DNA from 2 places in the Streptomyces sp. NPDC001135 genome. Region 1 is predicted to be linked to the other one. Evidence: riboswitches for the same ligand, from Rfam matches in the RefSeq annotation. Region 1 holds a riboswitch; the other holds the start of a gene.
What was found. Region 1 has a riboswitch for cobalamin ahead of ACWC94_RS20050 (hypothetical protein). Riboswitches for the same ligand answer to the same signal wherever they lie in the genome.
Positions count from the first base shown of each region.

Region 2: it holds a riboswitch for cobalamin, as region 1 does, so the genes downstream of both, ACWC94_RS25565 (cobalamin biosynthesis protein) here and ACWC94_RS20050 (hypothetical protein) in region 1, are expected to answer to the same signal.

Region 1 covers NZ_JBSFKD010000015.1:132,738-140,366, reverse strand. Annotated here, with positions in the region: gene ACWC94_RS20070 (radical SAM protein) at 1-959, opposite strand, end outside; gene ACWC94_RS20065 (hypothetical protein) at 1,087-2,262, opposite strand; gene ACWC94_RS20060 (hypothetical protein) at 2,403-3,239, opposite strand; gene ACWC94_RS20055 (methyltransferase family protein) at 3,457-4,104, shown strand; cobalamin riboswitch at 4,215-4,334, shown strand; gene ACWC94_RS20050 (hypothetical protein) at 4,391-4,798, shown strand; cobalamin riboswitch at 4,982-5,123, shown strand; gene ACWC94_RS20045 (CbtB domain-containing protein) at 5,160-5,381, shown strand; gene ACWC94_RS20040 (CbtA family protein) at 5,404-6,156, shown strand; gene ACWC94_RS20035 (hypothetical protein) at 6,301-6,639, shown strand; gene ACWC94_RS20030 (histidine phosphatase family protein) at 6,814-7,425, opposite strand.
Region 2 covers NZ_JBSFKD010000022.1:93,195-100,823, reverse strand. Annotated here, with positions in the region: gene ACWC94_RS25585 (class II aldolase/adducin family protein) at 25-687, opposite strand; gene ACWC94_RS25580 (lysozyme) at 878-1,624, shown strand; gene ACWC94_RS25575 (anion permease) at 1,768-3,018, shown strand; gene ACWC94_RS25570 (hypothetical protein) at 3,051-3,278, shown strand; cobalamin riboswitch at 3,447-3,587, shown strand; gene ACWC94_RS25565 (cobalamin biosynthesis protein) at 3,692-4,645, shown strand; gene ACWC94_RS25560 (cobyric acid synthase) at 4,642-6,150, shown strand; gene cobN (cobaltochelatase subunit CobN) at 6,147-7,629, shown strand, end outside.

The DNA of each region.
Region 1 (7,629 bases):
TCGAGAACGTTCCCGCCCAGGGCCCAGATGTCCCGTGCCACCACGGCCGTACGGCACCGCGGGCACCGGGTGGCCCGCCCGTCGGCGCCCAGGGCCCGTTCGACGTACACATGCCGCAGCCCCTCCTCGTGCCCGATCCGCACCCCTGCCTCGAGGTCGGCCACCGGCGTGGGCGCGTGGCCGGTGCGGCGGTGGGCGGGGGTGGCCCGGACGAGATGCCAGGGGATCGCGGGGTCCAGCGCGGCCAGCGCCCGGGCGATCGGCCGCAGGGTGCCGGGGCCGGCGGTGAGGCCGGGGATCAGCGGGGTCGACACCTCCACCCAGACACCGTGTTCCCGCAGGCCGGTGAGCGCGTCGAGCACGGGACCGGGCCGGGCGCCGGTCAGTTCGCGGTGGTCGCGTTCGTCGAGTGTCTTCACGTCGACGTTGACGGCGGCGACATGGCGTGCCGCGAGCTCGACGGCCTCGGCGGTGAGGAAGCCGTTGCTCTTCCAGACCACGTCCACACCGAGCGGGCGGCCCGACTCGGCGAGCGCGGCGGTCAGTTCGATGGCCAGCGAGGGTTCGGTGTAGGAGATCGCGACGCAGCCCGCGCGCCGTGCCGCCTCGCCGGTCACCTCGGCCGGGTCCACCGGCTCGGCGTCCCAGCGGACGGAGTCCACCCGGCCGTACTGGGACATGCGGTGGTTGATGCAGTAGTCGCACGCGAAGGTGCAGCCGGGCGCGGCCAGGGTCAGACAGGGTGTGCCCGGCCGGTAGTGGTACAGCGGTTTGCGCTCGACGGTGTCCCAGTGCCGTACCGACGACGCGAAGGTCGCGGTCTCCAGCCCGTCCCCGGACCGGCGGCGCACCCCGCACAGACCCGTCTCGCCGTCCTTCAGCGAACAGCGGAAGGGGCACAGCACGCACTGCACCCGCCCGTGCCGCGGCCGGTGGAGGACCGCCGGCGTCCACTGCATGCCCATGTACCGTCCCCCGCCCGGTCGGTGCGCCTTTGCCAGGGTAGCCCCAGCCGGGTCAACTCGCCTGCCGGTCAAGCGACTTCGATCAGGATTCAACAGGGGTGGAGCCGGCTGCGGCAGGGGCTCACCGGCGATCCACCCGGCCCGAATGCGCCGTCGTGGCGTCCAGCGCGTTCAGGACGGCACGTCCCGCCTCGGTGCGTGCGCGGCTGCGGCCGGTCACCGACGGGTCCGCGCCAGGCACCGCCCTCGTCCCGGCGGACCGCAGGCGCAGCACCTCGGCCACGGCCCGCTCGCCGACGCCCTGCCGGTCGTAGGCGGCCGGATCCCGCTGGAAGGCGAGGGCGGCCGCCGCCAGCACCCCGGACGCCGAGGAGCACCGGGACGGGCCGCCCGCCAGCAGCCGCCGCGCCCCCTCGCCTGTGTCCGCGCGGCCGGACGGACGCCCGGCCGCGAGGAGGCCGGTGAGCGACAGCCCGTCCAGCCCGGACCAGCCGCCCCGCACCAGCGCCCCCGCCACGACATGGGCCTCGTAGCCGTAGCCGTAGCCGTCGCCGTCGCCGGTGTCGTCCGGCGCGCCCGGGTGTCCGGCCAGCCGGGCGGCGGCACCGGCCAGCCGCAGCCGGGCCCCGGGCGGCGGATGCGCGCCGTCGAAGTCCCGCTCGTCCACGTCGTCCCCGGCGTCGAGCAGTTCGGCGAGTACGGCGCCGTAGGCGGGCCCGCACAGCACGGCGGCGCACACGTCGGCGAACGCCTCGCCCGACCACCGCTCCCAGGGGACGGCACGCCCCGGGGGCAGACCGGCCGTCGTGACCCGCCGGCGGATCTCGTCGCCGAGGCCGCGGTCGTCGTCGATGTGGTGTGCGGCCTCGTGCGCCACCGTGAGCAGGGCGGGCAGATGGGAGCCGAAGGACCAGGGCACGTCGATGACCGGGAACGGCAGCCGCGCGGCGGCCTCACGGCCCTCGCGGGTGTGGATGCCACCACGGGGCAGCAGGTCGTGGTAGGCGCTGCCCCGTCGGTGGGCGCGCGGCGCGGCCGCCCGGCTGAACGCGACCAGCGGGGGTTCCTTGGCGCGGGCGCCGGTGAGCCCGAGGACCGGGCCGTAGCACTCCCACGCCACCTCGTCCGCGACGTCCAGGACGCGGCGGTAGTCACGGACGCGCCGCAGCAGGAGCCGGGTGCGGTAGTAGTCCCACACATGGTGCAGGTCCAGGACCCGGCCGGGCACTTCGTCGCCGCGCCCGTCCGCGAGCCGCGCCCGTACGTCGGCCACGCCCACGCCGAGCAGCGCGAGCACCGCCTCCAGCTGGCTGTGGTGCTTCTCCAGCGGGCCGCCGGCGCGGCTCGCGCCCTGCCACTGGCGCAGTTCCTCCTCCAGCCCGGCGACGGCGTGCAGCCGTGCCGCGGCGCGCCGGACGGCGAGCGGGGCGGGGCCGGTCAGGGCGCGTCCTGGGCCGGCTCGGTCCCGGTCCCGGCTCTTCCGGCCGGCTGGGCCGGGGCCTCGAGCACGGCCGCCGGGTCGTCGCAGGCCTGCTCCAGCAGCAGGGGCGGTACCGGCTCGGCGTCGAGGCCGCGTCCCGGCTGCACGGGCCCGTACTCCTCACGGACCCCGCCGAGCCAGGTGGCGCGCAGCCGTACGACCCGGAAGAGGGGTGTGAGGGCCTCACCGATCCACTGGAAGCCCAGGTGCCTGCTGCCGGCGAGCCGCGCCGAGCCCGCCAGGTCGAGCAGTTGCAGCGGCCCGGTGCCGACGGACGCGGCCAGGCTCAGTTCGGCCGAGGCGCCCGCCTCGGCGGCCACCAGCACGGCGGCGGCGTCGGCCCGGACCACCTCGGTCACGGCGAGCAGCCCGGCCTCCCACCGGCCCTCCCAGTAGCGGCGGACGAGCGTGCCGGCCAGGGCGCGGGTGTCGGTCAGGCCGCTCCCGGTCAGGCCCTGGTACGCCACCAGCGCGGCCCGCTGCCGGGCGAACCGCAGCAGGACCCCGGCGTCCGCGTCGGCGAGGGCCGTGAAGAGGGGGTCCGTGGCGCCGGAGGCCTTGAAGCGGACGTCGATCCCGCCGCCGGCGTCGTACAGGAAGGCGCCGCGGGCCTCGGGCGGCGTCTCCTCGAAGCCGATCCGGTGGTCGGCCAGTGTCCCGGCCGCGCGGACGGATCCCCGTGCGTCGTGCAGGACGTCCCCCACGGCGACCTTCTGCAGCAGCGGCCAGGCCAGCCACCAGTCCCCCCACGCCTCACGCATGGCGTCCCGGTACACGGCGAACGCATGGACCACGGCGTTCAGCTCCTCCCCTGTCCCGCCCGAGCACCTGCGCGCAGGCTAGCAGCGCCCCCTCCGGACACGCCCGAACTTCCGTGTCTGTACGGGCCTTGCCCGTGACTTCTCCATCCGTGGACGGAGGACGGTGGAGACCGGTGGAGCCCGGTGCGGGGTCTCTCCATCGACCCGTGGGTGGTGGTGATCGGCTGGGTACGCGGAGCAGTCTTGAGGCATGGGTTCTCTTCACTCGGCACTCGTCCTGACCATCGACGTCTGCGTCCTGATCTTCGTCGCGGCCTGGGTCGTGGGCGCTGTCCTCTTCGGCGTGAAGAGCCGGTCCGGACTGCGCGGCTGGGTGCGCGGACTGCGCCGCACACTGCCGCGCCGGCTGCTGCCGGCCGCGGGCGTCTCCGTCTTCTTCATCCTGATCGGGCACTCCGAGGGCTTCTGGCGCCGGCTGCAGTACTGGCGGCCCGAGCCGGCGCTCCTGGGCGCACTGCTCGCCGTCGCCTCGACCGCCCTGCTGCTGTGGGCCCGCTGGGCGCTGGGCACGATGTGGGCCAGTGTGCCGACGGTCCGGGAGCACCACGAGCTCCGGACGGACGGGCCCTACCGGCTGGTCCGCCACCCCATCTACACCGGGCTGCTCGGCCTGGTCACCGGTTCCATGCTGGCCTGCGGCTTCGGCGTCTGGGTGGCGTTCCTGGCGGTCGCCGTCCCCTGGCTGCTGCGCCGGGTCCGGATCGAGGACGGCCTGATGGCCCGGCAGTTCGGCGCCGCCCACGACGCCTACCGCGCCGAAGTCCCGGCCCTGATCCCCCACATACGCCCCATGGCCCACCGGGCCGGCCGGCGCCCCGCGGGCAGCGTGCGGCGGTAGCCCGGTCGTCCGCTCCCACCGCGCCGCGGAGGGCGCGGGCGGTGACGGCTCACGCGGCGCTCCGAGAGGTGATGGCATGATGACCGGCGACATAGGGCGACGGCGGTCCGAGGAAGCCGGTGTGAATCCGGCGCGGTCCCGCCACTGTGACCGGTGAGCGAGTTCCGGCAGGCCTCCGTCCCTCCCGGGGCGGGCAGGCCGGGCGGGCGACGACCCGGGAGCCAGAGACTCACGCGGTCGCCTCCTCGACGTACACCGGGGCGGAGCTCCCCGGGAGGGGAGTGACATGGGCGTGCCCGAGAGGCCGGCGGAAGAGGTGTCCGGCGGGCCTGTGACGGGGAGCGCCGCGGCGCCGTGCCGGGTCGTCGTGTGCCGGGACTGCTGCTGTGGCACTCCCAAGGTGACCGGGGTCGATCACATGGCGCAGACCGCACGGCTGAGGGCACGGGTGCCGGTGCGGATCTCCGACTGCCTCGATGTGTGCGACCAGGCCAACGTCATCGTCGTACAGCCGTCCACGGCTGGCCGGGCCGCCGGTGCGCGGCCGGTCTGGCTCGGACTCGTCAACGATCCGGAGGCGACCGAGGACATCGTGACCTGGGTGCGGGCGGGCGGCCCGGGCGTCGCTCCCCAGCCGGACATCCTCGGCCTGTACACCTTCACACCGCCACGACGCCGTGCGGATCCCCGTTGACCCGTGGGTCCGGTGCGGCACCGAGCCCGGCGCAGGACGCCACCGGCCGACGCGCCCCGTGTGCAACTCGCGCCCGGAATCGACGGGTTGGGTCCCGGCCGCGGTGCCGTCCCACCGGCCTCGTACCGTCACGCCTGGTGAGGGGGGAAGGTCACGGCGGCCGGAGGCGGTCTTGGCCGTGCGCGCGACACGCGGTACGGTCTGTCCGATATCGACGACGGCGAGACGGAAGCCGGTGTGAATCCGGCACGGTCGCGCCACTGTATGCGAGTCGCCCCCGCGGCGTCCCGTGAGTCAGACCCGTGGCCGTCGTCCTGTGCACCACCGAGATGGGACGCGAACTCCCAGAGGAGGTTCTGCCATGGCGCAGACCGTCGCCCAGCCGACAGCCACCACCCCCGTCGTTCCCGCCAAGCTGCCGCTGAAGGCGATTGCTCCCTGGGCGGTCTTCTTCGGCATCCTGATGCTGGTCCTGCTCTACTTCGTCGGCGCCGAGCAGGGCGCCACCTCCGTGCTCAACGGCACGGACGTCCACGAGTGGGTGCACGACGCCCGTCACCTGCTCGGTTTCCCCTGCCACTGAGGCGAGGGGACACCGCACGCCCATGAATTCCGCAACCGTACGGAACCTCCTCGTACGGGGCATGCTCGCCGGCCTCGCGGCCGGCGTGCTCGCCCTCGTCGTGGCGTACGTCCTCGGTGAGCCGAGCGTCGACAAGGCGATCAGTTTCGAGGAGGCCCACTCCCACGAGCACGAGATGGAAGTCGTCTCCCGCTCCCTGCAGTCCACCGCCGGCCTCGCCACCGGCGTCCTCGTCTACGGCGTCGCCTTCGGCGGCATCGCCGCGCTCGCCTTCTGCTTCGCCCTGGGCCGCGTGGGCCGCTTCAGCCCGCGTGCCACGGCACTGCTGCTGTCGGGCTGCGCCCTGCTCGCCGTGTACGTCGTGCCGTTCCTGAAGTACCCGGCCAATCCGCCGTCGGTCGGCAACGCCGACACCATCGGCAAGCGGACCACCCTGTACTTCCTGATGATGCTGCTCAGCGTCCTGCTGGCGATCGCCGCCACCCTCCTGGGCAAGCGCCTGGTCCCCCGTCTGGGTACCTGGTGGGCGACGGTCGTCGCGGTGGCCGCGTTCGCCGTCGTGATCGCTCTGGCCTACCAGTTCCTGCCCGTCGTCAACGAGGTGCCCAAGGGCTTCCCGGCCACCCTGCTGTGGCGGTTCCGGCTCTCGGCACTGGCGATCCAGACCGCTCTGTGGGCCGGATTCGGCCTCCTCTTCGGCGAGTTGGCCGAGCGCCTGCTGAACCCGAAGCCGGCGACGGCCGGGAGGGGACGAGCGGTTCCGGCCGCGCACTGACCCCTTCCGGACAACAGAGGGCCCTTCGGAACCATCCGGGGGCCCTTCGGCGTTCTCCGGACACCGACGCGCACGGGATCATCGGCAGGGCACGGGAATCCGGCGGACCGGGCGCGTCACCCGGGCGAGGAGCGGAGGAACCGAGTGGCCAGAACCCCACAGCCCCGCCGCATCACCCTCGGTGGCCGCGACGCGGTCGCCCTCACCCCGCGGGAGTACGAGCAACTGGTCGCCAGCCGACGGCAGATCGGCGGCCAGAGCGCCCGCGTGCGGGTGCTCGCCCAGCAGGCCAAGCGCACCGAACAGCTCCTGCACGACCTGGAAACCCTGATAGCGGCCTCCGGGGACGGCTGCCAGGGACGGTCCCACCCGGCGCCGACGCCGTGCCCCGGCCGCCAAGCCACGGAGCCGAGCGCCGACGGCGCCTGCCTGCGCTGCGCGATAGCGGCGCTGCTGCGCCGTCACCGGGACTCGGCAGCCTGAACCGCCGGTCGCCGGCGCCTGGGCCCTCTCGTTTGGATCATCCCGGCGTCGCAGGGGCTGGCACGCACATCTGGCGCGTTGTCGTCACTCGCCGACGCTCCGCGTCGACTCCCTCCTCCGCCTCGCAGCCGCACGCACGAGACCGTGCTCCGGTCGGCTGGAAGGCACCCCACCTCACAGCCGGCCTGATCCAAACGGCAGGTCCTGGTCGGCGTCCGGCGCGGCAAGCGGACGCCCCAGCCGCAGATTCCAGCGCCCGGCCCGGCCACTGAGTTCGGTCACGGTCAGCGGCGGTACATCGAGGCGCCAGAACACCGTGGCGGGCATCCCCAGCGCGTCGGTGACGGCCGCCCGTACCACCTCCGGCTCGACGACGGCGACCGTACGGCCCTCCGCGGCCCGCGCGTCGGCCAGCCACCGCGCCACCCTTGCGCACAGGTCCCGCACGGACTCACCCCCATGCGGTGCGCAGCCCGGGTCGGTGAGCCAGCGGCCCACCGCCTCCGGCTCGGCCGCCCCCACCTCCTGAAGGGTGCGGCCCCGCCAGCGGCCCACGTCGAGCCCCGCCAGCTCGGGCACCGGCGCGCCGTCGAGGCCCAGCGCCGTGGCCGTCTCCCGGCAGCGCGTGCTGGGGGAGACGGCCACACGCCCCGCGCCGGGCAGCGACCCGGCCGCCGCCCGGGCCCGCGCCGCGCCACCGTCGTCGAGCGAGCTGCCGTCGTCGAACCGTGCCTGCCGCAACGACACGCTCGTGGCGGGGGAGACGAGTAGAACTCGGCTGGTCACGCGGATGCTCCTGCTGCCGTCATGGGGCGCGGGACTCGACCGGTACGGCCCACGCGGCCGCGAACATAGCATCCGCCGCATGCCTTCCGTGCTCCCCGGCCGGTCACTTCCGGCCCGGCCCGGTGCGCCGGTCGACGAGCGTGTCACCCGGAGGAAGGCGCGGAGCCCCATGGCCCCGGTGCTGTCCTCGGGCTGCCCTGGCGC
Region 2 (7,629 bases), on a different contig from region 1:
CGGAACGAGTCGCGCGGCAAGGGGTCACCTCCGTTGGCCGTATCCCTTCAAGCGTTCCCCGGCCTCGCTCAGTTGTGCCTCGGTCAGCAGGGACGGCGTGAGACCCGGCACCGAGGAGGCCGTCAGCCACAGGCGGCACATCCACTCCAGCTGGGCGGTGCGGTCGTAGGCCTGGTCGAGGGCGGCGCCGTAGGTGATCGTGCCGTGGTTCTGCAGCAGGCAGCCGGAGCGGCCCGCCAGGGCGCGGAGCATGTTCTCGGCCAGCTCGTCGGTGCCGTAGGTGGCGTAGGGGGCGACACGGACGGGGCCGCCGAGGGCGCCGGCCATGTAGTGGACGGGCGGCAGCTCGGGCACGAGCGTGGAGACCGCCGTCGCGTGCACGGCGTGGGTGTGGACGATCGCGCGGGCGTCGGTGGTGCGGTAGACGGCGAGGTGCAGGGGCAGCTCGCTGGTCGGCACCAGGGTGCCGAGCACCTGGCGTCCGGCCAGGTCGACACCCGTGATGTCGTCCGGGGTGAGCCGGTCGTAGGGCACGCCCGACGGGGTGACGAGCACGAGGTCGCCGACGCGTGCCGAGACGTTCCCGGAGGTGCCGACCACCAGCCCGTCGGCTACGGTCCGCCGCGCCGTCGCGACCAGGTGCGCCCAGATCCGTTCCCGTTCCGCGTCCCGCCGCTGTTCAGCCATGCCGCGATCCTGCCAGCCGCACCCGCGGAGAGGGGAGTGGCGGTCGCTCCAGGCCGCGGGCGCGCACCCCCGAACGGGTGGAGATCGGGGGGAATCGCCGCACATGAGGCGCAGATTCGATGATCGCCGGGCCTTCAATGGTCTGCCTTGCCCGCCGGACGTTCTCCCGTCCGCCGACCCGGGGAGACATATGGCCCGTGAACGCACTCGCCTCCGTCGCCGCGCCGGTGTCCTCGTGGCGGCCACGGCGGCGCTCGCCCTCGTGGGCACCGCGCCCGCGGCGGCCGGCACCCGGGCACCGGCCAAGCCCCACGGACACGACGTCTCGTCGCACCAGAAGCGCGTCGACTGGCCGGCCGCCCGGTCCAAGGGCGCGCGGTTCGTCTACGTCAAGGCGACGGAGTCCACGGACTACCGCAACCCCTACTTCTCCCAGCAGTACGACGGCGCCCGCAAGGCGGGCCTGGTCCGGGGCGCCTACCACTTCGCCCGGCCGGACAAGTCCTCCGGCGCCCAGCAGGCCGCGTACTTCGTGCGGCACGGCGGGGGCTGGCGGGCGGACGGCTGGACGCTGCCACCCGCACTCGACATCGAGTACAACCCGTACGACAAGAAGCACAAGTGCTACGGGATGGGCAGGAGGCGGATGGTCCGCTGGATCCGGTCCTTCAGCAACGAGGTCAAGCGGAGGACCGGCCGCCGCCCGGTGATCTACACCACCACCCAGTGGTGGAAGCTGTGCACCGGCAACAGCCGCGCGTTCTCCGGCAACCCCCTGTGGATCGCCCGCCACGGCACCTCGCGTCCGGGGAAGCTGCCGGGCGGATGGCAGTACTGGACGATCTGGCAGTACGGCACCAAGGGCCGGCTGCCGGGTGACCAGAATCTCTTCAACGGGTCCGCGAGCCGGCTGCGGACCCTCGCGCGGGGCCGGTAGCCATGGGGCGCCTGGGCCGCGGGGGCCGAACGAAACCCCACTCCCCCCACTCGGACACCGCCACGCCCGCCTCAGTTCATCTTCCGTTCACCCAGGTTGCCTACGGTCGTCCAGCCAATGACCTCGAACGATTGCCTGGGTAAATGGAAAGCTTCTCGCTGATCCTCGCGATTGTGGTGGTAACCGCACTCGCGTTCGATTTCACGAACGGTTTCCACGACACCGCGAACGCGATGGCCACCACCATCTCCACAGGCGCCCTGAAGCCGAAGATCGCGGTAACCATGTCCGCCGCCCTGAACCTGGTCGGCGCCTTCCTCTCCGTGGAGGTCGCGAACACGATCTCCAAGGGTCTCGTCGACGAGACCGGCATCCGTCCCGAGGTCATCTTCGCCGCCCTGGTCGGCGCGATTCTCTGGAACCTGCTGACCTGGCTGGTGGGTCTGCCGTCCAGTTCCTCGCACGCCCTGATGGGCGGTCTGATCGGCGCCACCGTCGCCTCCGCCGGCTTCGGCGCCGTCCACGGCGACGTGCTGGTCACCAAGGTGCTGCTGCCGGCGGTCGCCGCGCCGGTCGTGGCGGGCCTCGCGTCGCTGCTGGCCACCCGGTTCTCCTACGGCATCGGCGGCAAGGCCGAGGGCGAGGCCACCCGCAAGGGCTACCGCGCCGGCCAGATCGCCTCCGCCGGCCTGGTCTCCCTCGCCCACGGCACCAACGACGCCCAGAAGACGATGGGCATCATCACCCTCGCGCTGATCGCGGGCGGCGCCATCGCCCCGGGCTCCAACCCTCCCACCTGGGTCATCCTCTCCGCCGGCCTGGCCATCGCGCTGGGCACCTGGATCGGCGGCTGGCGCATCATCCGCACCATGGGCACGGGCCTGACCGACCTGGAGCCGCGTCAGGGCTTCGCCGCCCAGACGAGCGCCGCGACCGCCATCCTGGCCTCGTCCCACCTGGGCTTCTCGCTGTCCACCACGCACGTCGTCTCCGGTTCGGTGATGGGCGCGGGCCTCGGCCGCAAGGGCGGGGTGGTCCGCTGGTCCACCGCGACCCGGATGGCCGTCGCCTGGGTACTCACCCTCCCGGCCGCCGCGCTGGTCGGCGCGGGCGCCGAGTCCGTCACGGACCTCGGTGACTGGGGCACCGCCGTCGTCGCCGTCTTCCTGGTCGGCGCGAGCGCCGCGATCTGGAAGATCTCCCGCCGTGAGGTCGTCGACCACACCAACGTCGTCGCCGACACCGAGGAGCCGGCCGGCGTGGTGACCACCGCCATCGCCGCGGTGACCCCGCCCCCGGCGGGCACGCTCGCCGAGGACCTCACGGCGACGATCCCCTCCCCGGCCACAGCCGAGCCCGTTGCTCCGGCCGCCCCGCCGGCCGCCACCGTCTGACCCCGGTCACCCCGGTTACCGAAGGAAGCATCATGAAGATCGACTGGGCGGCCCTCGGCTCCGTCTTCGGCGTCAGCCTCGCGTTCGCGGTGGGCCTGGTGGCCCTGTTCACCCTCGGCATCAACGGTCTGGCCCGGCGCGAGAAGGCCGCGGCCCAGGGCGGTTCCGCCGGCCTCGCCGTCACCGGCGCCTACGTCTGCTTCGCCGCGTGCGCGGCGGCGGTGGCGTACGGCATCTACCTGATCGTGGCCAAGCCCTGACCCACCCCCTGAAGGCTCCCCTCCCGTCGTGACGCGGAAGGGGAGCCTTTTGTCACGCGGAAGGGGAGCCTTTTGTCACGCGGAAGGGGAGCCTTTCCCCTGCCCCGCACGCCCCACGATGTGGGGATCGGCACACTCTCCCCGTGCAGGTCAACGGCAAGTTGACGGCCGTTCCGGGCGCGTGGTGGACTGCCCGGGCCATGTACGGCGGCAAGAGAGGAAGCCGGTGCGAATCCGGCGCGGTCCCGCCACTGTCACCGGGGAAGAACCCCGGAAGCCAGGAACTCTCACCGCCGAATCTCGTCGAACCAGGGCGCGGACACCCTGAGTGAGGACACGGATCGCCATGCTCGGCTGCCGAAGGACAAGGACCCGACCCAGGCCCGCTCCTGCACCCACGGCCGGCTGAGCCGATGGGTGCCGATCGCATGTACGCGTACGGCGCCGCCGCCGGCCTTCTCGGTGACCTGCTCCTCGGCGACCCCCGCCGTGGTCATCCGGTCGCCGCGTTCGGGCGGGCGGCCGCTGCCGTGGACCGCGCGTTGTGGCACGACCACCGCGGCTGGGGCGCCCTGCACACCGTCGTGTGCGCCGGAGGCGCCGTCACACTCGGCACGGTGGCCGCACGCGCTGTACGCCCCTCCCCCACCGCCACCCTCGCGCTGACCGCCGCGGCCACCTGGGCGGTCGTCGGCGGTACGTCACTCGCCCGCGAGGCCCGCACGATCGGGCGTGCGCTGGAGGCCGGGGACGTCGAGGCGGCACGGGCACGGCTGCCGCATCTGTGCGGCCGGGACCCACAGGCACTGGACGCCGACGGGATCGCCCGGGCGGTCGTCGAGTCGGTCGCCGAGAACACCTCCGACGCCGTCGTGGGGGCGCTGGTGTGGGGGGCCGTGGCCGGGGTCCCGGGGCTGCTCGGGTTCCGGGCGGTCAACACCCTGGACGCCATGGTGGGTCACAAGTCCCGCCGGTACCGGCGCTACGGCTGGGCCTCCGCCCGGCTCGACGACCTGGCCGGCTGGCCGGGGGCGCGGCTGACCGCCGTACTCGCCGCCACGGCCGGACCCGACCCCCGGGGGGCCCTGCGCGCCTGGAAGGCCGACGCCCGCGAGCACCCGAGCCCCAACGCCGGTCCCGTCGAAGCCTCCTTCGCCGGCGCCCTCGGCGTACGCCTGGGCGGCACGCTCTCCTACGGCGGCCGGGTCGAGCACCGGCCCGTGCTGAACGGGGACACCGGGCGGGCCGTCCGGGCCACCGACATCGACCGGGCCGTACGGCTCTCCCGCCGCGTCGGCCTCCTCGCGCTCGGCACCACGGTCGCCGCGCGCCACCTCGTCAAGAGCCTGAAGGGACGTGGCAAGTGAGCGGGGGTCTCCTCGTCGCCGGCACCACCTCCGACGCCGGCAAGAGCGTCGTGACGGCCGGGATCTGCCGGTGGCTGGTGCGCCAGGGCGTGAAGGTCGCGCCGTTCAAGGCGCAGAACATGTCGCTCAACTCCTTCGTGACCCGTCAGGGCGCGGAGATCGGGCGGGCCCAGGCCATGCAGGCCCAGGCGTGCCGGATCGAACCGACCGCGCTGATGAACCCGGTGCTGCTCAAGCCGGGCGGCGAGCAGAGCAGCCAGGTCGTACTGCTGGGCAAGCCGGTGGGCGAGCTGAGCGCGCGCGGGTACCACGGGGGGCGTCAGCAGAAGCTCCTCGGTCCCGTGCTGGACTGCCTGGCCGAGTTGCGGGGCACGTATGACGCGGTGATCTGTGAGGGTGCGGGCAGCCCGGCCGAGATCAATCTGCGCCGGACCGACATCGTGAACATGGGGATCGCGCGCCGTGCGCGCCTGCCGGTGCTGGTGGTGGGCGACATCGACCGCGGGGGCGTCTTCGCGTCCTTCTTCGGGACCGTCGCCCTGCTGTCGCCCGAGGACCAGGAGCTGGTCGCCGGGTTCCTGGTGAACAAGTTCCGGGGCGATGCCGGCCTGCTGGAACCCGGGCTGGAGATGCTCCACGGCCTGACCGGGCGGCGGACGTACGGCGTGCTCCCCTTCCGGCACGGTCTCGGTATCGACGAGGAGGACGGACTGCGCGTGTCCCTGCGCGGCACCGTCCGGGAGTCCACCGTGATCCCGCCCGTCGGCGAGGACGTGCTGCGGGTCGCCGTGTGCGCGATCCCGCTGATGTCCAACTTCACGGACGTGGACGCGCTGGCCGCCGAACCGGGTGTCGTGGTGCGGTTCGTGGACCGTCCGGAGGAACTGGCGGACGCCGACCTGGTCGTCGTTCCGGGCACGCGCGGGACCGTACGGGCGCTCGCGTGGCTGCGGGAGCGGGGCCTCGCGGACGCGCTCGTCCGGCGTGCCGCCGAAGGACGCCCGGTCCTCGGTATCTGCGGCGGCTTCCAGATCCTCGGCGAACGCATCGAGGACGAGGTCGAGTCACGCGCCGGCACCGTCGACGGGCTCGGTGTGCTGCCCGTGCGGGTGCGGTTCGCCCGCGAGAAGACCCTGACCCGGCCGGCCGGAGAGGCTCTCGGCGAGCGGGTCGAGGGGTACGAGATCCACCACGGTGTCGCCGAAGTCGACGGCGGTGAGGCCTTCCTGGACGGCTGCCGGGTCGGCCGGACCTGGGGCACGCACTGGCACGGTTCGCTGGAGTCGGACGGCTTCCGGCGGGCCTTCCTGCGCGAGGTGGCCGCCGCCGCGGGCCGCCGCTTCGTGCCGGCGCCCGACACCTCCTTCGCCGCGCTGCGCGAGGAGCAGCTCGACCGGCTCGGCGACCTGATCGAACAGCACGCGGACACGGACGCGCTCTGGCGGCTCATCGAGTCGGGCGCGCCGCAAGGACTGCCTTTCATTCCACCGGGAGCGCCCGCATGAGCACAGTGTTGTTGTTGTCGACCGCCGACACGGATCTGCTGGCGGCCCGGGCCTCCGGCGCGGACTACCGCATCGGCAACCCGACCCGGGTGGACGTCCGCGAGGAGCTGCCGCGCCTGCTCGACGGGGCCGACCTGGCCGTCGTACGGCTGCTGGGCGGCAAGCGCGCCTGGGAGGAGGGGCTCGCCGCGCTGAAGGCGGCCGGGATCCCGACCGTGCTGCTGGGCGGCGAGGCCGTCCCCGACGCCGAGCTGATGGCCGAGTCGTCGGTGCCGGCCGGTGTGGTGGCGGAGGCGCTGAAGTACCTGGTCGAGGGCGGCCCCGCGAACCTGCTGGAGCTGTCCCGGTTCCTGTCGGACACCGTGCTGCTGACCGGTGAGGGCTTCGAGGAGCCGCGGAAGATGCCGGAGTACGGCGTCCACGGCTCGTACCGGGTCCAGGGCGGCCGGCCGACCGTGGGCGTGCTCTTCTACCGAGCGCACGAACTGAGCGGCAACACCGCCTTCGTGGACACCCTGTGCGAGGCGGTCGAGGCGGAGGGCGCCAACGCCCTGCCCGTCTACTGCGGTTCGCTGCGCGGCGCGGACGCCGGGCTGTACGAGTTGCTGGCGAAGGCCGACGTGCTGGTCGCCACGGTGCTCGCGGCCGGCGGCACCCACGCCTCGCAGGCGTCGGCGGGCGGCGACGAGGAGTCCTGGGACATCGGGGCCCTCGCGGATCTGGACATCCCGGTGCTGCAGGGCCTGTGCCTGACCTCCTCGCGGGCCGCGTGGGAGGACTCCGACGCCGCCCTGTCCCCCATGGACGCGGCGATGCAGGTCGCGATCCCGGAGTTCGACGGGCGTCTGATCACCGTGCCGTTCTCCTTCAAGGAGCAGGGCCCGGACGAGGTCCCCGTGTACCTCGCCGACCCGGAACGGGCCGCGCGGGTGGCCGGGATCGCCCTGCGCCACGCCCGGTTGAAGCACAAGCCGAACGCCGAGAAGAAGGTCGCGCTGGTCTTCACGGCGTACCCGACCAAGCACTCCCGGGTCGGCAACGCGGTCGGTCTGGACACGCCCGCGTCGGCGGTGCGGGTGCTGGACGCCCTCCGGGACGCCGGTTACGCACTCACCGAGTACCCCTCCGGCGGCGACGAGCTGATCCACCGGCTGATCGAGGCCGGCGGCCATGACGTGGAGTGGCTCACCGAGGAGCAGCTGGCGGCGGCGCCCGCGCGCGTGCCGCTGGCCGACTACCGGGCGTGGTTCGAGAAGCTGGACCCGGAGCTGCGGGACGCGATGACCGAGGCGTGGGGCGAGCCGCCGGGCAGTCTCTACGTCGACGGTGACGACATCGTGCTGGCGTCGCTCCGGTTCGGGAACGTCGTCGTGATGATCCAGCCGCCGCGCGGTTTCGGCGAGAACCCGATCGCGATCTACCACGACCCCGACATGCCCCCCTCGCACCACTACATGGCCGCCTACCGCTGGCTGGAGA